3 regions of the Streptosporangium sp. NPDC050284 genome follow, and region 3 is predicted to be linked to each of the others. Evidence: riboswitches for the same ligand, from Rfam matches in the RefSeq annotation. Region 3 holds a riboswitch; each other region holds the start of a gene.
What was found. A riboswitch is a leader RNA that binds a small molecule or an ion and turns the genes downstream of it on or off. The one in region 3 is predicted to bind cobalamin.

Region 1 (7,667 bases), on a different contig from region 3:
GTGCTCGGATGCCCAGGTCAGCACGGCGTAGGTGTCGTCCAGGGCGGCGGGAAAGCGGTGTTCGGGGGCGAGGCGGTAGTCCACCGAGATCACCACCGCGCCGGCGCCGTCCGCGAGCCGGACGGCCCACGCGTGTTCGGTGTCGAGGTCGCCCATGACGAATCCGCCGCCGTGCATCCAGACGATGGCGCCTTGGGCCCGGGAGGGGCGATAGATCCGCACCGCCACATCCGGGTCGGCGGGTGGACCTTCCGGCACTCGCGCGGGCCTCGGCGGGCCTGGCCGAGTGCGTGACCGGGATCCGGCTGCACGGTGCGGGGCGGGTGTTTCGCATGTCGCCCGACGGCAGTCAGGTGCCCGCCCCGGCGCCGCCGGTGTCCACCATGATGCCGATCACACTCGACGGGGAGGAGATCGGCACGGTGTGGCTGGAACGCCCCGGCCCGCCCGGACCTCTCGACGAGCTGCTGCTGGACCGCCTCGCGATCGCCGCCGCGGCGGTCGTGGAGAGGTACGGCCCGGCCCGCACCACCATGGCCGATCCCGCGCTCGTCGAGCTGGTGATCAGCTCCGACAGCGATGAGGCCGCCAGGGCACGAGCCCTGCGACTCCTGGGTTTCGCCGCCGACCTGCCGATCCGCGTCATCGCGGTGCGGTCGCGGCGTCCGCTCGACCAGGTCGGTGGCCTGGTCTGCCCGGCCCGTCCGGTGAAGGCGGCGCCGGTCGCCGACGTGGGCGTCATCCTGGCCACCACCGTGGATCCGGCCGGGTTTCCGGCGGGCGTACGCGCGGGCATCGGTGCCGCGGAAAGCCCTGACCGTTCCTGGAGGGAGGCCCGCACCGCCCTTCGCTTCACCACCGCGCGCCGGCCGGTCGTCCACCACGACGACCTGGGCGCTCTGGCGCTGCTCGCGCGGATACCCCCGGACGCCGCGCGAGACAACGCCGACGTGAGCGCGATCGCCAGACTGGCCGGCAATCCGGAAGATCTGGACACCCTGGACGCCTACTGCGCCACCGGGTCCCTACGCCGGGCCGCCGACCTTCTCCACCTGCACCACAGCAGCGTCTCCCGCCGGCTCGAACAGATCGGAAAGACCCTGGGCGTCGAACTCACCGAGCCCGCCGGGCTGATGCGGGCCGGACTCGCCCTCACCACGTGGCGGCTCCTCGACGACTGAGGAGGAGCCGCCACGTCCGGGTCAGGCGGGATAGCGGCGGGGGGTGAACACCACCCGGTCGCCGTCACCTCGCTCGACCACCCGCGTGGTGGACGAGCCCACCAGCAGCAGGCAGCGCATGTCGATCGTGCCGGGGTCCAGGTCGCCGAGGGTGGTGACGGTCATCTGCTCTTCGGCCCCGCCGACATCGCGGCCGACGACCACGGGCGTCTCCGGCGCCCGGTGCTCGAGCAGCAGGTCCCGCGCGGCGGCCACCTGCCAGGTACGGCTCTTCGACGCCGGGTTGTAGAGGGCCAGGACGAGATCGGCCTTCGCCGCGGCGCTGATCCGCTCGGCGACCACCTCCCAGGGTTTGAGCAGGTCCGACAGCGACAGCACGCAGTAGTCGTGGCCGAGGGGCGCACCGGCCCTGCTCGCCACCGCGTGCGCCGCGGTCAGGCCGGGCAGCACCCGTACCGGCACGTCCGCGAACCTCGGCTCGCACGCCACCTCCAGCACCGCGCTGGCCATCGCGAACACCCCGGGGTCGCCCGAGGAGACCACGGCCACCCTCGACCCGGCCGCGGCCAGCTCCAGCGCGTGCGCGGCCCTCTCGGCCTCCACCCGGTTGTCGGTGGGGTGGCGGCGCTGGCGCGGGTTGGGCGGGACGCGGTCCAGGTAGGGGCCGTACCCGACGAGTTCGTCGACCTCGGCGAGCGCCTCCTGCGCCTGCGGGGTCAGCCACGGACGCCCGGCGGGGCCGAGTCCCACCACGACCACCTCGCCGCGCGTCCTCGCCTCGCCCGGTGTCCCGGTTACGGCGGCGGGCGCGGGGCTCGACGCGTTGACGGGGCTCGGGATCAGCGCCAGCGAGAAGTACGGGACGCTGCCGGGGTCGACCTCGGCCAAAGGCGCCAGGCGCTGCTGTCCGGTGGTGGCGCGCTCGACGTACCAGGCCTCGTCGAGACGCCCGGCCTCGGCCAGCGCGTCGCGGACCTTGGTGAAGGTACGGCCGAGCTTCAGCACCGCGGCCGAGTCGGTGGCCGCCAGGCGCTCGGCGAGCACCTCGGCGGGAAGCGTCCCCGGCAGCACGGTCAGGACCTCGTCCCGCTCGACCAGTGGGCGTCCCAGCACCGCCGAGGCACCGCTCACCGACGTCACGCCCGGCACGACCTCGGTGACGTAGCGGTGCGACAGACGCTTGTGCATGTGCATGTACGAGCCGTAGAAGAGCGGGTCGCCCTCGCACAGCACCACCACGTCGCGTCCGGCGTCCAGATGGGCGGCCAGCCGCACCGCGCAGGCGGCGTAGAAGTCGTCGATCGCCCCCTGGTAGCCGCCGGGGTGGTCGGTGGTCTCGGTGGTGAGCGGGTAGATGAGCGCCTCCTCGACCTGCCCCTGCCGCAGGTAGGGGGCGGCCACCGAGCGGGCGATGCTGCGGCCGTGGCGGGCACTGTGGAAGGCGATCACGTCCGCCTGGCCGATCAGGCGGGCGGCCTTGACGGTCACCAGCTCGGAGTCACCGGGGCCGAGCCCCACGCCCCACAGCCGTCCGGTCACGCGTGCGTTCACGTCGTCGCTCATTCGTCCTCGCTCGCCATCGCGTTGACCGCGGCGGCGGTCATCGCGCTTCCGCCTCGGCGTCCGTTCACGACGAGGTATTCCAGCCTCGCCGGGTGCTCGGCGAGGGCCTGCTTGGACTCGGCGGCGCCGATGAAGCCGACCGGGACGCCGAGCACGGCGGCCGGGCGGCCCGCGCCCTCCTCGACCATCTCCAGCAGCCGGAACAGCGCGGTCGGCGCGTTGCCGATCGCGACCACCGAGCCCTGGAGCCTGTCGCGCCACAGCTCCAGCGCCGCGGCGCTGCGGGTGGTGCCCAGCTGGGCGGCGAGCTCCGGCACCCGGGGGTCGCCGAGGGTGCAGATCACCTCGTTGCCTGCGGGGAGGCGTCGCCTGGTCACCCCCGAGGCGACCATCATGGCGTCGCAGAGCACCGGGGCGCCCGCCTGGAGCGCCTCGCGCGCCGAGGCCACGACACCGGGCGACCAGCGCAGATCGCCCACCAGGTCGACCATCCCGCAGGCGTGGATCATACGGACCGCGACCCGGGCGACGTCTGCGGGCAGGCCGTCCAGGTCGGCTTCCGCGCGGATGGTGGCGAAGGAGCGGCGGTAGATCTCCGCGCCGTCGCGGACGTAGTCGATCACAGTTCCCCTCTGGCGGCCGCCACCGCGGCCGCGGTCTCCTCGATGCCGGAGCAGGTCAGGGCGGTGCCGTCCAGTTCCAGGCGGTAACCGTCACCGGTGGCGATCATGTCCGCCACCCGTCCCCTCGGGCGGCCACAGCGCCTGGCGCAGCCCGCCCAGTGCACGGGGAGCGTATCGGTGCCCGGCCCCATCGTGGACGGCGGGGCCACGAACGGTTCGCTCCCGGACGGTTCGCCCCTGGACGGCTCACTCCTGGACGGTGAGGCCACGCCGAGTTCGTCCCCGGACGGTGAGGTCGTGGACGGTTCGCCCTTGGACGGCGGCTCACCCCCGGGTGGCGAGGCCGCGGAGGGCTCGCTTCCGGAGAGCTCTCCTCCGGAGAGCTCGCTTCCGGACGGCGAGGTGAAGCCGATGGCGGTGGCGGCGTCGGCCTGGACGTCGGCGAGGGACTTGGCGCAGCCGGGGCGGCCGGTGCAGGCCGTCACACCGATCCAGGGGGAGGCGGGGTCGACGACCAGTCCGGCGGCCTCCAGACGGGCGGCCGTGCCCGTGACCTCGGCGCGGTCCAGGCCGGGCAGGACCACACCGCGCCATGGCGTGAGCCGGATCTCCCCGCCCGAGGCGGCGTCGGCGAGCATCGATGCCAGCGCGGAGGTCAGCCGCCCCAACGGGATCGCCACCCCGAGCGCCGCCCGCGTGCCCTCGTTTCCCGGACCGCCCGTGTCCCTGTCTCCGTGGCCTGCGGCGTCTCCGGGACCCGTCTCTCCTGTGGCGCCGGTTCGGTTCCCCGGCCCGTCCGCGCTCTCGACGACGCCGACCGGCCCGGAGGTCACGACGCGCGGTCTCACCGGTTCGAATGGGGGTGTGTCGGGGAGTCCGAGAGTGGTTCGTATCCGGGCGGTGATCAGGGAGGGGCCGTCGGGAAGTTCGGCGATCCGCCAGGCGGTGACGTCCCGGGTGGCCAGCTCGTCGAGGAACGCCTCGGCGGCGGCGAGCAGGACAGTCACGGCTTCGTCGAGCGGTACGCGCAGGCCGGTGTCGGTTCCGGCGAGGAGCAGCGCCGCCTCGTCCGGCGCCGTGGGCAGGATCGTGGCGTCCGCGCCCAGGCCGGCCACGTCCCCCCGGCCGTCGTCGAGGGCGAACATGAACCGTCCCGGCAGGGCGGCGAGGGCCGGGCGAGCACACAGCCGTCGATCCAACTCGCCGATCAGAGGGGTGACGTCGGCGATCCCACGGCCGTCCGGATGGTTCGTCCCTTTCATGCCGTTCGGTCCGTTCGGCCTGCTCGGCTCGTCGATTCCGCCTGATCCAGCCGGTCCAGGTGGTCCGTCGAGTTCGCTCGGTTCGGCCGGTCCAGCCGGTCTGTCGAGTCGGGCCGGTCCGGCCGGTCCGTCCACTCCGGTCAGGGGGGAGGCGAGGATGTTGCGGATCCGCTCGTGTGTCGCCGAGGGCAGCAGACCCGCTCTCGCCATCCTTGCGGCGAACCCGTTTCCCGTACCGCTTCCTGGATCCTCCGGCCCGAGACCGCGTACCTGGACGTTCGCCCGGGAGGTGAGCTCGATGACGCCGGTGCCGTACGCCGTGGCGGCGTCGGCGAGTTCGCGCAGCTGGGAGGGGGTGAGACGACCTCCGGGTACGCGGACGCGGGCCAGGCCGCCGTCCGCGGCGGCGTGGACCTGGAGCGCTCCGGGGCACGCGTCGAGTCGCGATCGTCCGGAAAAGTCGGCAATGGACACTCAGAGGATGTTAATGCCAGTTTCTTGCAATGCCCCGGACTGCCGTAGTGTCATCGATGGCGACGGCAAGGGAGGAAGCCGGTGTGAATCCGGCGCGGTCCCGCCACTGTAACCGGGGAGCGAACCCCACCCGGGCCACTGTCCGACGAAGGACGGGAAGGCCGGGGTGAGCACCGATCCGGGAGCCAGGAGACTCCAGCCGTCGTGGCCGACGACGACCCGGGGCGAGGACCCCGAGGGAGGAAGCTCCGTGCGCTCTTCGCCGTTCCCCCGTTACACCGCGACATCGCCGTTCCCCCGCTACGACGCGGCATCGTGGTCTTCCCGTCACGACGCGGCATCGGGGTCGCCACATCATGGTGTGACACCGCCGTTCCTGCGTCACACCGCGACGTCGCGGCTCTCCCGCCGCATCGCGGCTCCCGCGGGCCGTACCGCCACTCCTCTCCCGGAGTGTGGCGCGTGATCCTGCTGCTCTCGACCTCCGACACCGACCTGCTGAGCGCCCGCGCGAGCGGCGCGGACTACCGGCTCGGCAACCCCGCCAGACTCGCCGCCGCCGACCTCCCGCCGCTGCTGGAGGGCGCCGACCTGGTCGTGGTCCGCCTGCTCGGCGGGCGCCGCGCCTGGGAGGAAGGGCTGGACGCCCTGCTCGCCGGACCTCGGCCCGTCGTCGTCCTCGGCGGCGAGCAGGCGCCGGACGCCGAGTTGATGGAGCTGTCCACCGTGCCCGGCGGGGTCTGCGCCGAGACGCACGCCTACCTCGCCCACGGCGGCCCGGCCAACCTGACCGAGCTGCATCACTTCCTGTCCGACACGCTGCTGCTCACCGGCCACGGGTTCGCCGCGCCCGAGCCCACCCCCACCTGGGGAACGCCGACGCGCGAGACGCGCGGCCAGGACGGACCCGTCGTCGGGGTGCTCTACTACCGGGCCCACCACGTGGCGGGGAACACCGCCTTCGTCGAGGCGCTCTGCTCGGCGATCGAGGACGCGGGCGCGCGGGCACTGCCGGTGTACTGCGCCTCGCTGCGCACCGCCGAACCCGGCCTGCTGGAGGTCCTGCGCACGGTGGACGCCCTGGTGGTGACCGTGCTCGCTGCGGGCGGCACCCGCCCGGCGACCGCGTCGGCGGGCGGGGACGACGAGGCCTGGGACGTCGGCGCGCTCGCCGAGCTGGACGTACCGATCCTGCAGGGATTGTGCCTGACGAGCAGCCGGGCCTCCTGGGAGGAGAACGACGACGGCCTGTCCCCGCTGGACGCCGCCACCCAGGTCGCGATCCCCGAGTTCGACGGGCGGATCATCACGGTGCCGTTCTCCTTCAAGGAGATCGACGAGGACGGGCTCACCGTCTACGTGGCCGATCCCGAGCGGGCCTCGCGGGTGGCGGGCATCGCGGTGCGCCACGCCGCGCTGCGGCACATCCCGCCCGCCGAGCGGCGGCTGGTGCTGATGCTGTCGGCCTATCCCACCAAGCACGCGCGCATCGGCAACGCCGTCGGCCTGGACACCCCGGCCAGCCTGGTACGGCTGCTGGCCGCGCTCCGCGAGCGCGGTTACGACATCGGCGCCGAGGACGAGCTGCCCGGGGTGAGCGGGCAGGACGGCGACGCGCTCATTCACGCGCTGATCGCCGCGGGTGGGCAGGACCAGGACTGGCTCACCGAGGAGCAGCTCGCGGGAAACCCGGTGCGCATCGCGGCGAGCCGGTACGCCGAGTGGTACGCCACCCTCCCCGCGGACCTGCGCGTCCGGATGGAGGAGCACTGGGGCCCGGCGCCCGGCGAGCTGTTCGTGGACCGCTCGCACGATCCCGAGGGCGAGATCGTGCTGGCCGCGCTGCGTTCCGGCAACGTGGTGGTCATGGTGCAGCCGCCGCGCGGCTTCGGCGAGAATCCCATCGCGATCTATCACGATCCCGACCTGCCGCCCAGCCACCACTACCTGGCCGCCTACCGCTGGCTGGCCGACGGCTTCGGCGCGCACGCCGTGGTCCACGTGGGCAAGCACGGCAACCTGGAGTGGCTGCCCGGCAAGTCGGCGGGCCTGTCGGCCTCCTGCGGCCCGGACGCCGCGCTCGGCGACCTGCCGCTCGTCTACCCGTTCCTGGTGAACGACCCGGGCGAGGGCACCCAGGCCAAGCGCCGCGCCCACGCCACCCTGGTCGACCACCTCGTCCCGCCGATGGCCCGCGCCGACAGCTACGGGGACATGGCCAGGCTGGAGCAGCTCCTCGACGAGCACGCCTCCATCGCGGCGATGGACCCGGCCAAGCTGCCCGCGATCCGCGCCCAGATCTGGACGCTCATCCAGGCCGCGAGGCTCGACCACGACCTCGGGGTCACAGGCCGTCCCCACGACGCCGAGTTCGACGACTTCCTGCTGCACATCGACGGCTGGCTGTGCGAGGTCAAGGACGTTCAGATCCGCGACGGCCTGCATGTGCTGGGAGCCGCTCCCGAAGGGGAACCGCGCGTCGACCTGGTCCTGGCCATGCTCCGCGCCCGGCAGATGTGGGCGGGCGGCGAGGCGCTCGTCGGGTTGCGCGAGGCCCTGGGCCT
Region 2 (7,667 bases), on a different contig from region 3:
CACCCCGGTGGCGGCCCTGGTCTCCTCGTACGAGGGATGGCGGCCACGCTCGACGGCCAGGTCCGAGGAGGTCCGGTAGGCGGCGAGCGCGATCTCCTCGGAGATCCGGGTGGACAGCTCCAGCGCGCGCGGCGAGTCGAACGGCAACCGCAGCGTGAACAGCACGTCGGCCAGGCCCATCAGGCCGAGCCCGATCGGACGCCACCTCTGGTTGGCGGCCCTCGCCTCGGGGGTCGGGTAGAAGCCCAGGTCGATGGTTCGGTCGAGGAACCGCACCGCGGTACGGACCGTCGCGCGCAGCCGCGCCCAGTCGATCCCGTCCTCGAGGTCCCCTGACAGGTGGGCGGCGAGGTTGATCGAGCCGAGGTTGCAGACGGCGGTCTCGGCGTCGCCGGTGACCTCGAGGATCTCGGTGCAGAGGTTCGACAGGTGAATGACGTTCTGGGGCATCGCCGTCTGGTTTGATGTCCGGTTCGCCGCGTCCTTGAAGGTCATCCAGCCGTTGCCGGTCTGGGCGAGCGTGCGCATCATCCGCCCGTACAGGGTGCGGGCGGGAATCCGCCGGGTGAAGCGGCCCTCGGCCTCGGCGGCCCGGTAGGCGTCGTCGAACGCGGCGCCGTACAGGTCGGTGAGGTGCGGGACCTCCTTGGGGTCGAACAGCGACCAGGGGCCGTCGGCCTCGACCCGGCGCATGAACTCGTCGGGGATCCAGTTGGCCAGGTTCAGGTTGTGCGTGCGGCGGGCCTCCTCGCCGGTGTTGTCGCGCAGTTCCAGGAACTCCTCGACATCGGCGTGCCAGGGCTCCAGGTAGACGCAGGCCGCGCCCTTGCGGCGGCCTCCCTGGTTCACCGCGGCGACACTGGAGTCGAGCGTGCGCAGCCAGGGCACGATGCCGTTGGAGTGGCCGTTGGTGCCCCGGATCAGCGAGCCCCGCGAGCGGACCCTGGTCCAGGCGATCCCGATGCCCCCCGCGTACTTCGACAGCCGCGCGACCTGCCCGTAGCGCTCGTAGATGGACTCCAGCTCGTCGCGGGGCGAGTCGAGCAGGAAGCACGAGGAGAGCTGGGGCCTGCGCGAGCCCGAGTTGAACAGCGTGGGCGAGCTGGGCAGGTAGGACAGGGTGGCCATGAGCGCGTACAACTCGGCGGCCTCCTCGACGGTCTCGGCCAGGCCGCAGGCCACCCGCAGGAAGAAGTGCTGCGGGCGCTCCAGGACCTTGCGCGTCCGCGGGTGGCGCAGCAGGTAGCGGTCGTAGACGGTGCGCAGCCCGAAGTACTCGAACCTGGCGTCCGCCTCCGGATCGACCAGCGCGTCCAGGACCGCGGCGTGGGTGGACACGAACCTCGCGAGTCCGTCGGCGATCAGCCCCGCCTCGTGGGTCGCGGCGACGGACTCGGAGAAGGTACGGACGCCGTGCTCGGCGGCCTCGTCGGCGATCAGCTCGGCCAGCATCGCGGCGGCGACCCTGGAGTTCTCCGGATCGGTGATCACCCGGGCGGCGGCCTCGTCGATGGCCAGCCTGCGGCCGTCCGCGGCGCTCCCGGCGCTCAGGGCGCCGTCGTCGCCCGGCGCGGCCACCGCAGCGCTCTCGGTGTTCCCGGTGTTCCCGGTGTTCCCGGCGCTCCCGGCGCTTCCGGTGTTTCCCGCGCCGCCATGGCCCAACGCGGCCACCACCGCACCTTCGACGCCGCTGTCGCCCGTCGCGGTCGCCGCCGTGCTCCCCGTCGCGGTCTCCGCCAATGCCTGTGTCACGTGGTGCCCCTCGCTCGATCGGACTCGCCCCCACGGCTCCGCCGGATGGGCACGCGTCCGCGAGCGATCCCGGGCACGCCGGATCGCCTCGTTCCGCGAGCCCTCCCACGAGGCCCTGGACATTCACGTCACCGGCAGGTCTTCGGACTCACGGGCGCAATGCGCATGCCTACCGGCCGTCGCTTCCCAGGCGTGGATCGCCCAGTGCTCAATGACGGCTTTCGTTCCCGTTCACCGCTGCGGGGCAGTCCCGGAATCTCACCGGGTTCCCTCTTGCCTCGCCCCCCTCGGGGCGAACCAGCAACGAGCAGGATCCTACATCTAGGGGCGCCTGACGCAACTACCCCAACAAGTTGTGTCGGAGGACTTCAGCAGACCGAGCTCGTGAAGCACACCGCGGGCGCGGGCCGTCTCGGTGGAGAGCCACTGGCGAAAGTCGTCGCCGCTGAGATAGACCCGGCTCCAGCCGTGGGCCGCGCACAGGGAGCGCCAGCCTGGCGCGGCGTCGAGCCTGTCGCACAGGGCGATCGCGGCGTCCCTGTCCTCCGGGCTCATGTCCTTGGGCCCCAGCAGGCCGCACCAGTCGCTGTACTCCAGCCGGACGTCGACCTCCCTGAGCGTCGGCGCGTCGATCCCGTCGATCCGGTCACCGGAGGAGACCGCCAGGGGCCGCAGACGGCCCGCGGCGATCTCGGACCGCAGGGCACGCGCCGATCCCAGCAGGGCCGCCACCTGGCCCACCTGGAGCCCCTCCACCGCGTCCTCGGGGGTGAGGTATCCGGCATACTCCAGCAGCCGGGCGTCCACCCCGAGGCACTTGCCGATCATGCCGTAGAGCACGTGCTCGGAGCCTCCCTCCGGACGACCGCCGACCGCGAGCCCCGCCGGGTTCCGACGCAGCCGCGCGGCGAAGTCCTCGAAGGTCAGCAGGCGGGAGTCGGAGGGGACGACCAGGACCGACCAGTCGCCGACCAGGCGGGCGATGGGGGTGGCGGCGTTCACCACGGCGACGGTGTTGGCGATCTCCGCGGCGGCCACCATCGGCATCGCGGTGACGAGCAGCCTGCCCTCTCGCGCGAAGGGGCCGTGGAAGGCGCCGAACGCGTCGCGAGGGGCGGAGCCCAGGGCGCCGCCCCGCTCGACGGCCATCGCGGTACGCGCCAGTCCCGCCTGGACCACGACGGTCGCCAGCCTGCCCGCGATCCTGTCCCAGCCATGGCCGTCGGCGGTCGGTTCGAGGACGAACAGGCGCTTCACCACCGAGCCGGCGCCGTTCGCGCCGCACCCCGCGGCGACCAGCACCCCCGCCGCCAGCGCGAAAAACCCCCTACGGCGCATAAGCGCCCCTTCCCCCAAGAACCCCCTATACCAGAGGTTAGTACCTCATCACTATCCGTGATGAGACGGGGGGAGGGGAAGGGCGCGGGGCTCACTCCACCGTGACGCTCTTGGCCAGGTTCCTGGGCTTGTCGACGTCGCGCCCCAGGGCCACGGCCGCGTGGTAGGCGAAGAGCTGCAGCGGGATCGAGAGCAGGATCGGGTCCAGCTCGGTCTCGTTCTTGGGCACCACGACACAGTCGTCGGCGAGCTTGGGGTCGGCGCCGCGGTGGCCCACCATGAGCACCCGGCCGCCCCGGGCGCGGATCTCACCCAGCGTGGTGAGATTCTTGTCCAGCAGCTCGTCGTCGGGGACGATCGCCACCGTCGGCATGTCCGGGCCGATCAGCGCCAGCGGCCCGTGCTTGAGCTCGCTCGCCGGATAGGCCTCGGCGTGCACGTACGAGATCTCCTTGAGCTTCTGCGCGCCCTCGCGGGCCACCGGATAGCCCCTCACCCGGCCCACGAACATCATGCTCGGCGACTCGGCGTACTTGCCTGCCAGCTCCTTGAGCTGCGGCTCCAGCGCCAGGATCTCCTTGATCTGGTCAGGCAGCCTGCGCAGGCCGTCGCAGATCCTGCGGCCGTCGGCGGGAGACAGGTCACGCACCCGGCCCAGGTGCAGCGCGAGCAGCGCGAAGGCCACGGCGGTCGAGGTGAACGCCTTGGTGCTCGCCACCGAGACCTCGGGGCCCGCGTGCAGATAGAGGCCGCCGTCGCACTCGCGGGCGATCGCGCTGCCCACCGTGTTGACGATGCCGAGCACCCGGCCGCCCTTGCGCTTGAGCTCCTGCACGGCGGCGAGGGTGTCGTAGGTCTCGCCCGACTGGCTGATCGCCACATAGAGGGTGTCGGCCTCCACCACCGGACTGCGGTAGCGGAACTCGCTCGCCGGCTCCGCGTCGGCGGGGATGCGCGCCAGTTCCTCGATGAGCTGCGCGCCGATCTGGCCCGAGTAGTACGCGGAACCGCAGCCGATGACCTTCACTCGGCGGAACGAGCGGCTCTCCCGCGCGTCCATGTTGAGACCGCCCAGATGGGCGATGTGGAAGCGGTCGTCCAGCCGCCCGCGCAGCGTCCTGGCCACCGTGTCGGGCTGCTCGGAGATCTCCTTGAGCAGGTAGTGCTCGTAGCCGCCGGTGTCGTAGTGCCCGGCCTCCCAGTCGACGGTCAGCGTCTCCTTGGCCGTCTCCCGCGCGTCGCTGGCGAAGGTGTTGAACCCGTCGGCCCGCAGCACGGCGATCTCGCCGTCCTCCAGGTGCACCACCTGGCGCGTGTAGCGGACCAGCGCGGCCACGTCGGACGCGGCGAACATCTCCTTCTCGCCGATGCCCAGCACGATGGGACTGCCGTTGCGCGCCACGACCACCTCGCCGGGACGCTCGGAGTCGATCACCGCGATCCCGTACGTGCCGACGACCCGCTTGAGCGCGGTCCGCACGGCCTCCTCCAGCGAGTCGGCCTCCTTGACCGTACGGGCGATCAGGTGCGACAGCACCTCGGTGTCGGTCTCCGACAGGAAGATCGCACCGTCGGCCTCCAGCTTGGCGCGCAGTTCGTCGGCGTTCTCGATGATGCCGTTGTGCACGACGGCGATGCGCTCGTCGGTGGACAGGTGCGGATGGGCGTTGACGTCGCTGGGCGCGCCGTGGGTGGCCCAGCGGGTGTGACCGATACCCAGGCCGCCCTTGAACCGCGCGGGCACGACCGCAGCCAGGTCGGCCACCCGGCCCTTGACCTTGCGCATCTTGAGGCCCTTGTTGGAGATCACCACACCGGCCGAGTCGTAGCCCCGGTACTCAAGACGCTGCAGGCCCTCCAGCAGAATGGGCGCCGCGTCCTTGGGCCCTACATAGGCCACGATTCCGCACATGTAACCGCTCCTTATTCATGAACATCACTAAACGATCGAGGTGCCGTCGCCTGCTACCCGTAGACGATCCGGCGAAGCTGTCGCAGGGAGAGTTCGGGTGCCGCGACACGGCGTACCGCCAGCTCGGCGGCGACCCTGGGGAAGATCTCGTCGTTGACCAGCCCCCTGGCCCTGAGCTCCGCGTGGCGCCGCCGGACGAACTCGTCGGCGGACTCGGAGAAGTAGGCCAGCACGTCCGCGACGACCCGCGCCGCCTCGCCGGGACCGAGCGCGCTCGTCCGGGTCAGGTGGGTGATCAGATCCTCATGCGGATTCCGTGCCGTGGACACAGATCAGGACCATACGCATCCCGGAGGGACCACACCAAGTTTCCTGCCCGATTTCGGGCAGAGAATCTCCTCAACATCACAACCTCACCACAATGCGCGACAGTCGGTAATCTCTGATAACTCTAGGTAGTTGCCAGAGGGGGAGGAACCGCCATGCGCCGCCTGCCAGGGATCACCGTCGTCACCGCTCTCGCCGTCCTCGCCTCGGTCGCCCCCGCGCAGGCGGCACGTCCCGGGGGTCGGCCGGCGCCCTGGACGCCCTCGCCCCTCTCCGGGACCTCCACACCGTCCGGCACGGCGACGGCGACGGCGGGAACGAGGGCGCGGTCCGGCAGGCAGGCCGCCTTCACCAAGGCCGCACGGACGTACGGGGTGCCACAGAGCGTGCTGCTCGCGGTCTCCTACCTGGAATCCCGCTGGGAGGGCCACGGCGGGCGGCCCAGCGTCTCCGCGGGGTACGGCCCGATGCACCTGGTCGACGGCCGAGCCGCACCCGGACGGCCCCACGGCGCCGGGGAGGACCCGCGCGGCGACGAGACCCGGCCTCGCGTGATCGCCGTTCCGTCCGTCGTGAAGGAGCGGCCGCGAGACACCCTGCGGCGGGCCTCCGAGCTGACCGGCCTGCCCCCCGACCGGCTGCGCGAGGACGCCTCCGCCAACATCATGGGCGGCGCCGCGCTGCTCGCCGACTACCGGCGCCGTGCCGGCGGGGGCCCTCGCGACGACCCGGCCGGCTGGTACGAGGCCGTCGCCCGCTACCCCGGCACCCGGGAGAGAGGCGCGGCGGGAGAGGATGCCTCGCTCTCCTTCGCCGACGAGGTCTACGCGACGATCAGGGCCGGTGCCGCACGGGTGACCGACGACGGCGAGCGGGTGGCCCTCCCCGCCACACCCGACCTGCCCACGCCCCCCGCGCCTCCTGCGCCTTCTACACCTTTTGCGCCTTCCGCGCCCTCCACGCCGCCTTCCGTGTCTCCCGCGTCGTCTCCCGCGTCCCTCGCGGCCTTCGCGCGGCCCGCCCCGGCTGAGCCCTCGAGACCGTCCGAGCCGCGAGCGCCGCTCCCCCTGGAACGGCGCGCCTCGCCCTCCGAGCCACCCTCCGCGTCACCCACCCCCACCCCCACCCCCACTCCGGTCCCCACCCCGGCGCCCAGCCCCGTCAAGAAGATCGCCATGGTGCCCGCTCCCGGACCCGACTGCCCGAAGAACGTCTCCTGCGAGTGGCTCCCCGCCGCCTACGAACGGCTCCCCGGCGGCGGGTACGGAAATCACGACCGCTCCGACGGCCCTCGGGAGATCGACTACATCGTGATCCACGACGGGGAGACGAGTTACGACGCGATGACCCGCCTGGTCAAAGACCCCACCTATCTGAGCTGGCACTTCACCATCCGCTCCGCCGACGGCCACATCGCCCAGCACCTGCGGGCCAGGGACATCGGCTGGCACGCGGGAAACTGGTACGTCAACTCCCGTTCCATCGGCCTGGAGCACGAGGGCTATCTGGCCAAGGGCGGCGCCTGGTACACCGAGGCGATGTACCTCGCCTCGGCCAGGCTGGTCCGCCACCTCGCGGCCAAGTACGACATTCCCCTCGACCGGGCCCACATCCTGGGGCACGACAACGTGCCGGGCACCACCCCGGAGACCGTAGGAGGCATGCACGAGGACCCCGGCCCCTACTGGGACTGGGCCCACTACTTCGAGTTGCTCGGCAGGCCGCTGCGCGCCTCGGGTGGCGACGCCGCGCGCTCGGTGCTGATCAGGCCCGACTACGGCACCAACAGACCGGGATTCACCGGCTGCGGCGGGGGGTGCCGTGACCTGGGCGCCGCCTCGGTCTGGCTGCGCACGCGCCCTTCCGCCACCGCGCCGCTGGTCAAGGACATCGGCAAGCACCCCACCGGCGACTCCACGTACAGCGTCTACGATCACGCCGCCCGCGCCTCCACCGGCCAGCGGTACGCGCTCGCCGAGCGCAGGGGCGACTGGACCGCGATCTGGTACCTCGGCCAGAAGGCGTGGTTCCACGACCCGGCCGCGGCCCCCACCTCGGTGCGCGCGTCCGGCCCTCTGGTGACGCCCAGGCCGGGCCGTTCCCCGGTCAAGGTGTACGGCAGGGCCTATCCGCAGAAACCCGCCTACCCGAAGAGCGTCCCCGCACAGACCCTGACCCCGCTGCAGTACTCGATACCCGCCGGGCAGGCCTACAGCTCCGGCCCGGCGACACGGGGCTCGTACCTCAGGGCGGCCTCCTTCGACCCGTCGGAACACCGCGTCGTCACGGGCGACGCCCGCTACCGGCAGATCCAGTTCGGGCACCGGATCATGTTCGT
Region 3 (7,667 bases):
CCTGGTTCGTGACTGGCATGTCGAGGGACTGGCCGTGCGGCCCGACCACAGGATGGTCGGCCACACCGGGTTTCTGGTCACGGCCCGTCGCATGGCCGACGGGGTGACGCCACCACCTCGACGTAGACGTCCGGCGAAGGGGGCACATGGCGAGGAGTCCGCGACTTCCACGTCTTCCGCCACATGATGACGATTCGGCCACGACGGTCCGTCGGAGCGTGACATGGGAGCAGACCTTCGTGTTCTTATACTTCTAGGACTAAAACCCCCAAAAGGGATTAATCATCACGCACTTAATGTAGTCATATGAACACCGCTCAGCCAGGTAAGGGACAGCCCTTAGATGGGTAGGGTTTTGAGTAGTCGGTCTCGACTGGGAAGGAGGTGACGCCGTGGCAGCTCGCGACGACGCTGAAGCTCGTGCCGCGCAGCGCGAACGGGAGGTCGCCGACCTCACAACACAGGTCTCCTTCCTGCAGGAGGAGATCACCGCGTTGCGTCGGAAGCTGACGGAGTCTCCCCGGCAGGCCAGGATTCTCGAAGAGCGTCTCCATGACGTGCAGGCGAACCTCGCGGCCGTAACCGGCCAGAACGAGCGTCTGGTGGCCACCCTCAAGGAGGCCAGAGACCAGATCGTCGCCTTGAAGGAGGAGGTAGACCGGCTGGCACAACCGCCGTCCGGGTTCGGTGTGTTCCTCGAAGCCAGAGAAGACGGCACGGTGGAGGTCTTCACCGGTGGCCGCAAACTCAGGGTGAACGTGAGCCCCGCGGTGGAGGTCGAGTCGCTGAAGCGTGGCCAGGAGGTCATGCTCAACGAGGCGCTCAACGTCGTAGAGGCCCTCGGCTTCGAGGACCTCGGTGAGATCGTGATGCTCAAGGAGCTCCTTGAGGACGGCCGGCGCGCGCTGGTGATCTCACACGCCGACGAGGAGCGGGTGGTGAAGCTCGCCGAGTCGCTGCTGGACCAGCCGATCCGGGCGGGTGACTCCCTGCTGCTCGAACCGCGCTCGGGCTACGTCTACGAGCGCATCCCCAAGTCCGAGGTCGAGGAGCTCGTCCTGGAGGAGGTGCCCGACATCTCCTACGAGGAGATCGGCGGGCTCATGCGGCAGATCGAGCAGATCCGGGACGCCATCGAGCTCCCGTACCTGCACGCCGACCTCTTCCGCGAGCACAAGCTCCGCCCGCCCAAGGGTGTCCTGCTCTACGGGCCGCCCGGCTGCGGTAAGACCCTCATCGCGAAGGCCGTCGCCAACTCCCTGGCCAAGCAGGTCGCGGAGAAGACCGGCCAGTCCGGCAAGAGCTTCTTCCTCAACATCAAGGGTCCCGAGCTTCTCAACAAGTACGTCGGCGAGACCGAGCGGCACATCCGCCTGGTCTTCCAGCGGGCTCGCGAGAAGGCCTCCGAGGGGACCCCGGTGATCGTGTTCTTCGACGAGATGGACTCGATCTTCCGGACCCGAGGCTCGGGCGTCTCCTCCGACGTCGAGAACACCATCGTTCCCCAGCTCCTGTCGGAGATCGACGGCGTCGAGGGGCTGGAGAACGTCATCGTGATCGGCGCCTCCAACCGTGAGGACATGATCGACCCGGCGATCCTGCGGCCGGGCCGCCTGGACGTCAAGATCAAGATCGAGCGGCCGGACGCCGAGGCGGCCAAGGACATCTTCTCCAAGTACCTCATCCCTGAGCTCCCGCTCCACGCCGAGGATCTCTCCGAACACGGCTCCAACCGCCAGGAGACGATCTCCGGCATGATCCAGCGGGTCGTCGAGCGGATGTACACCGAGAGCGAGGAGAACCGCTTCCTTGAGGTGACCTACGCCAACGGCGACAAGGAGGTCCTGTACTTCAAGGACTTCAACTCCGGCGCGATGATCCAGAACATCGTCGACCGGGGCAAGAAGATGGCGATCAAGCAGTTCCTGGAGACCGGCCAGAAGGGCCTGCGGATCCAGCATCTGCTGGCGGCCTGCGTGGACGAGTTCTCCGAGAACGAGGACCTGCCCAACACCACCAACCCCGACGACTGGGCCCGCATCTCCGGCAAGAAGGGCGAGCGGATCGTCTACATCCGCACCCTCGTGACGGGCAAGCAGGGCACAGAGGCCGGACGCTCCATCGACACGGTGGCCAACACCGGTCAATACCTGTAACCACGTGTGACCGGCGGCGCGGTTCCCCTCGGGGGCCGCGCCGTCGGCGTCGTCATGCCTGCCGCAACACATTCGACGGCCTGTGGGTTTTGTCCTGTTTAAACCTTTTTGTCCTCGTGTATTCGGCTCTCCTTTCACACCCGCCCCGGAAATGGCCGGAAATAGACAGCCGTCACGGGGAACCCGAATGATCGAGACGCCGTCCAAGTGGCGTGCGTGAACATTCCGGCCCGGCCGCCCGGTGAACGGCACGGGGTCTCGCGAGGCGCTTCGGGGAAGTGGCCGCCTCGCCGAACTCGACCTCCTGCGCTTCTTCGCTGCCATCGCGGTGCTCGCCTTCCACTACTTCATCGCCTTCGCCTCGGTGTGGGGCGACCGCCCGGCCGAACTGTTCCCGGCGATCTCCACCGTCTCCGGGCTCGGCATCCTCGGCGTCGAGCTGTTCTTCATGATCAGCGGGTTCGTGATCCTGATGAGCATCTGGGGGCGGAGCCTGGGGGCGTTCGCCCTCTCCCGGCTGGTGCGGCTCTACCCCGCCTACTGGGTCAGCGTGGCCGTCACCGCCGCGGTGTACGGGCTGACCGCCGCCACGGCCCTGGATCCCAAGCTCAGCCTCGGCGAGTACGGGATCAACCTCACGATGCTCCAGCGGGCCCTCGGCGTCTACGACGCCAACGGCGTCTACTGGTCGCTCTGGGTGGAACTCCGCTTCTACGTACTGATCTCGATCCTGGTGATCGTCGGGGTGACGCTCAACCGCTGCCTGGTCTTCATGGGCGTCTGGCTGCTGGCGGCCGGGTTCTTCGCCGGAAGCGACGAGGCGTGGGTCGAGCTCGTGGTCATGCCCAAGTACGCGGCGTACTTCGTCGGCGGCATGGCGTTCTTCCTGATGACGAGGTTCGGTCCCAGGCTCGTCCTGTGGTGCCTGGCCGGGATCAGCGGCGGCCTGGCCGTGAGCGCGGCGATCGACCGGGTGGCCGGGCGCGTCGAGAAGGTCGGCTACGCCGCGATGCCCGTGCCCGAGTGGGCCGTGGTCGCCACGGTGGTCGGTTTCTACGTGCTCATGGCCATGGTGGCGCTGGGATGGCTGGGATGGCTGCGCTGGCGCGGCCTGGTCGTCCTGGGTGCGCTCACCTACCCGCTCTACCTGTTCCACACCCCGGCCGCGGTCCTGATCGTCCCCGCCCTGCGGGACGTGCTGCCGCCCCCGCTGACCGCCCTGGTCACGGTGCTGGCCGCGACGGCGTTCTCCTATCTGGTGTACCGGGTGGCCGAGCGTCCGCTTCAGGAGTTCGTCAAATCCATGAGGCGGAGAGGGGCCGCATCCCCGTCCCCGTCACAGCTCCCCGCGCTCTCCTCGATCCCCCTCGCAACGGGCGAAAAGGCTTCGGTGCCATAACTGTCCGACCACCGGGCATAGTGAAGGGTCTAGGGTCGGGAATAGATACCACGGAGAGAAACAGTCCCTGACGAACAGAGGGTGCGCATGACGGTACGGCGGGTGATGGGCATCGAGACCGAATACGGCATCTCCGTGCCCGGACAGCCGGGGGCCAACGCGATGGTGACCTCCTCTCAGGTCGTGAACGCCTATCTGGCGGCCTCGGCCGCCAGGGCACGGCGCGCGCGATGGGACTTCGAGGAGGAGAACCCGTTGCGGGACGCACGGGGGTTCGACCTCGCGCGGGAGGTGGCGGACCAGAGCCAGCTGACCGACGAGGACCTCGGCCTGGCGAACGTGATTCTCACCAATGGGGCCCGGTTGTACGTGGACCATGCCCATCCCGAATACTCCACACCCGAGTGCACCAATCCTCGGGCGGCGGTGATCTGGGACAAGGCGGGTGAACGGGTGATGCACGACGCGGCGGTCCGCGCCTCGGCGATGCCGGCCAACGCCCCGATCCAGCTCTACAAGAACAACACCGACAACAAGGGCGCCTCCTACGGCTGCCATGAGAACTACCTCATGCGCAGGGCCACCTCGTTCGCCGACATCGTCAGGCACCTGACGCCGTTCTTCGTCTCCCGGCAGGTCGTCACCGGCGCGGGCAAGGTCGGCATCGGCCAGGACTCCCGGGGCGAGGGCTTCCAGATCAGCCAGCGGGCCGACTTCTTCGAGGTCGAGGTGGGGCTGGAGACGACGCTCAAGCGGCCGATCATCAACACCCGGGACGAGCCCCACGCCGACCCGGAGAAATACCGTCGCCTGCACGTCATCATCGGCGACGCCAACATGTCGGAGATCTCGACCTACCTGAAGCTGGGGTCCACCGCGCTCGTCCTGGCGATGATCGAGGACGGCTACTTCACCCGCGACCTCGCCGTGGACAACCCCGTCCAGGCCCTGCGCGCGGTCTCACACGACCCCACGCTCAAGTACGAGATCTCCATGCGCGACGGTCGCAAACTGACGGCCGTGCAGCTCCAGATGGAATACCTGGAGCTCGCGCGCAAGTATGCCGAGGAGCGCAGCGCCAACGGCCTGGACGAGCCCACCAAGGACATCCTGGAGCGCTGGGAGTCGGTCCTCACCCGCCTGGCGGAGGATCCGATGCAGCTGTCCGGCGAACTCGACTGGGTGGCCAAGCTGGAGCTTCTGGAGGGATACCGGACCCGTGACGGCCTTCCCTGGTCGCACCCGCGTCTGCAGCTCGTCGATCTCCAGTACTCCGACATCCGTCCCGACCGGGGGCTCTACAACCGGCTGGTCGCCCGGGGCCGCATGCAGCGCCTGGTCACCGAGGAGGAGGTCCAGAGGGCCATCGAGGTGCCGCCCAACGACACCCGGGCCTACTTCCGAGGCCGCTGCCTGAGCCAGTACAGCGAGTCGGTGGCCGCGGCCTCCTGGGACTCGGTCATCTTCGACATCCCCGGCCGTGAGTCGCTGCAGCGCGTCCCCACCCTTGAGCCGCTCCGCGGCACCAAGGCCCACGTGGGCGAGCTGTTCGACCGTTGCCGTACCGCCGCGGAGCTGGTGACGGCGCTCACCGGCGAGCAGTGACGTCCTGAGAGGGGGGGGGGGGGGCGGGCGGGCCCCCCCCCCCCCCCACCCCACCCCCCCCCCCCCCCAAAACCCCCCCCCCCGGGGAGGGGGGGGGGGGCCAGAGGGGAAGTGACGCGGGCGGTGTGGGGGGGGGGGGGGCGGGGCGGGGGCGGGGGGGGGGGTGGGGGGGGGGGGGGGGGGGGGGGCGGCGCGGGGGGGGGGTGGGGGGGGGGGGGGGGGGGGGGGGGGCCCCCCCCCCCCCCCCCCCCCCCCCTCTTCGTGCCCACCGAATCCTGTTAAACCGGACACCTGGATTGACGGGGGACGGGAAATCGGGATAAGTTCCGGGTGCTTTGTGGCGGTGCGAGGGAAATCCGGTGAAATTCCGGTGCGGTCGCGCCACTGTAATCCGGCCCGCGAGGGCCGGGAGCCAGGTCACACTCGGCCGCCACCGACCTACGAAAAGGGACGCGTCAATCCCGGAGGAGGTGGCCGTGAGCCAGATCTCGGCACCGCACACCCAGCCCATCCCATGGCACTCGCTCACCCGCTGGCTGCTCGCCGTACCGGTGCTGCTGCTTCTCGCCTATCTGGTCACCTTCGACCAGGGGGCGATCTCCCAGGCGGGAAACTACCTGCACGAACTCATGCACGACGGGCGTCACCTGCTCGGCGTACCGTGCCACTGAGCCACAGGTGATCTCCAAACTCATCGTCCGGGGCCTCGTCGCCGGACTGCTCGCAGGGCTGCTCGCGGCCGTCTTCGCCTACACCGTCGGCGAACCACGCATCGACCAGGCCATCGCGCTCGAGGAGGCGGCCGCGGCCGCCTCCGGGGCCGAACCACACGACGACACCGGGACCGCCGCCCACTCCCACGACGAGGAGGAGGCCCTCGTCAGCAGGGACGGGCAGCGTTTCGGGCTCTTCCTCGCCCTCGGCCTGTACGGCCTGGCGGTCGGAGGGCTGTTCTCCCTCGTCTACGCGGCCGTACGCGGCCGGGCGGGACCTCGCTCGGAACCGGTGCTCGCGGTCACGCTCGCCGCCGCCGCGTTCACCTCCGTCGTCCTCATCCCTTTCATGAAATATCCCGCCAACCCACCGGCAGTCGGTGACCCGGAGACCATCGACCAGCGCACCGTGCTCTATCTGGTCGCCGTGGTGATCGGGATCCTCGCCGTCGCCGCCGGCACCGCCGCCTACCGCTACGCCTCGCGGAGCGAACCGTGGGTGCGCTGGCTGTCGGCGGGCGCCGCCTTCCTGGTCCCCGTCGTCGCGGCCTGGATCCTCCTGCCGGAGATCTCGGAGGTGCCCCAGGGCTTCCCCGCCGATCTCCTGTGGGACTTCCGGATCGCCTCGATAGGGACCCAGGCGGTCTTCTGGGCCGGTGTCGGCGCGCTGTTCGCCTTCGCCGCCCGCAGGCGCGGCCCGGTGTGACGACCCCCTCGGGGGTCACCCGCCTGCTCCTGGTCTGCCACGCCTCCACCTCGGCGACGGCGCGGGCCGCGTTCCCCGTCGACGAACCACTCGACGAACGCGGCCTGCGCCGGGCCGAGAGGATGGCGCGGTACTTCGGCGGGGCAGACCCCGGTCCCGCGGCCTGCCCGGCCGAGCTGCGCTGCGTCCAGACGGCGGCGGCGCTCGGCCTGCGGGTGGAGCACGACCCGTTGCTCGCCGACTGCGACCACGGCCGCTGGAGTGGCATGACGCTCGGCGAGGTCGAGGCAGCGGAGCCCGAGGCGCTCGCGTCCTGGTTCGGCGATCCGGGCGCGGCGCCCCACGGCGGGGAGTCGATCACCGCGCTCCTCGCCAGGGTTTCCGGCTGGCTCGCCGTCCGTACCCCCGGCAGGGCCGTCGCGATCACCCATCCGGCGGTCATCCGTGCCGCGGTCGTCCACGCCCTCGGTGCCCCCGCCCGGTCCTTCTGGCGCGTCGACGTCGCGCCATTGGCCCGCGTGGCACTCACCGGGCGCGGCGGGCGCTGGCGGCTCAACCACCTCCCCTGACGGCCCGACCACCCGACGACGTGAACGCGATGAACACCCCGGCGACGCGAAGGAGATCCCCAAGGTGCGTAACCCCCGCTATCCCTTCACCGCGATCGTGGGGCTGGAGGACCTGAAACTCGCGCTGATCCTCAACGCGGTCTCCCCCCGCGTCGGGGGAGTACTGGTCAGAGGGGAGAAGGGCACCGCCAAGTCCACGATCGTGCGGGCGCTGGCCGCTCTCCTGCCGCCTGTCGAGGTGGTGACCGGTTGCCGGTTCTCCTGTGACCCCGCCGCCCCCGACCCCGCCTGTCCCGACGGGCCACACGAGGTCCCGGCGGAACCGGCGGCCCGGTCCATCAGGCCCGCCCGCCTGGTCGAGCTGCCCGTCGGCGCCTCCGAGGACCGCCTCGTCGGCTCCCTCGACATCGAGCGTGCCCTCACCGAGGGCGTGAAATCCTTCGAACCCGGTCTCCTCGCGGGCGCCCACCGGGGCGTCCTGTATGTCGACGAGGTCAACCTTCTCCACGACCACCTGGT

Region 1: linked by a shared signal. The riboswitch ahead of cobN (cobaltochelatase subunit CobN) and the one ahead of ACIBH4_RS12365 (CbtB domain-containing protein) in region 3 are both predicted to bind cobalamin.
Region 2: linked by a shared signal. The riboswitch ahead of ACIBH4_RS03085 (ribonucleoside-diphosphate reductase subunit alpha) and the one ahead of ACIBH4_RS12365 (CbtB domain-containing protein) in region 3 are both predicted to bind cobalamin.

What each region holds. Positions count from the first base shown of each region.
Region 1 covers NZ_JBITIZ010000009.1:378,089-385,755, forward strand. Annotated here, with positions in the region: gene ACIBH4_RS22930 (alpha/beta hydrolase) at 1-258, opposite strand, end outside; gene ACIBH4_RS22935 (helix-turn-helix domain-containing protein) at 243-1,181, shown strand; gene ACIBH4_RS22940 (precorrin-2 C(20)-methyltransferase) at 1,203-2,720, opposite strand; gene ACIBH4_RS22945 (precorrin-8X methylmutase) at 2,741-3,367, opposite strand; gene ACIBH4_RS22950 (precorrin-3B synthase) at 3,364-5,103, opposite strand; cobalamin riboswitch at 5,125-5,320, shown strand; gene cobN (cobaltochelatase subunit CobN) at 5,566-7,667, shown strand, end outside.
Region 2 covers NZ_JBITIZ010000001.1:713,945-721,611, reverse strand. Annotated here, with positions in the region: gene ACIBH4_RS03085 (ribonucleoside-diphosphate reductase subunit alpha) at 1-1,752, opposite strand, end outside; cobalamin riboswitch at 1,868-2,069, opposite strand; gene ACIBH4_RS03080 (tripartite tricarboxylate transporter substrate-binding protein) at 2,074-3,090, opposite strand; gene glmS (glutamine--fructose-6-phosphate transaminase (isomerizing)) at 3,182-5,002, opposite strand; gene ACIBH4_RS03070 (hypothetical protein) at 5,056-5,331, opposite strand; gene ACIBH4_RS03065 (peptidoglycan recognition family protein) at 5,485-7,667, shown strand, end outside.
Region 3 covers NZ_JBITIZ010000004.1:303,632-311,298, reverse strand. Annotated here, with positions in the region: gene ACIBH4_RS12385 (tRNA (adenine-N1)-methyltransferase) at 1-187, shown strand, start outside; gene arc (proteasome ATPase) at 393-2,156, shown strand; gene ACIBH4_RS12375 (acyltransferase) at 2,398-3,555, shown strand; gene dop (depupylase/deamidase Dop) at 3,643-5,160, shown strand; cobalamin riboswitch at 5,472-5,602, shown strand; gene ACIBH4_RS12365 (CbtB domain-containing protein) at 5,637-5,831, shown strand; gene ACIBH4_RS12360 (CbtA family protein) at 5,839-6,579, shown strand; gene ACIBH4_RS12355 (histidine phosphatase family protein) at 6,576-7,148, shown strand; gene ACIBH4_RS12350 (VWA domain-containing protein) at 7,213-7,667, shown strand, end outside.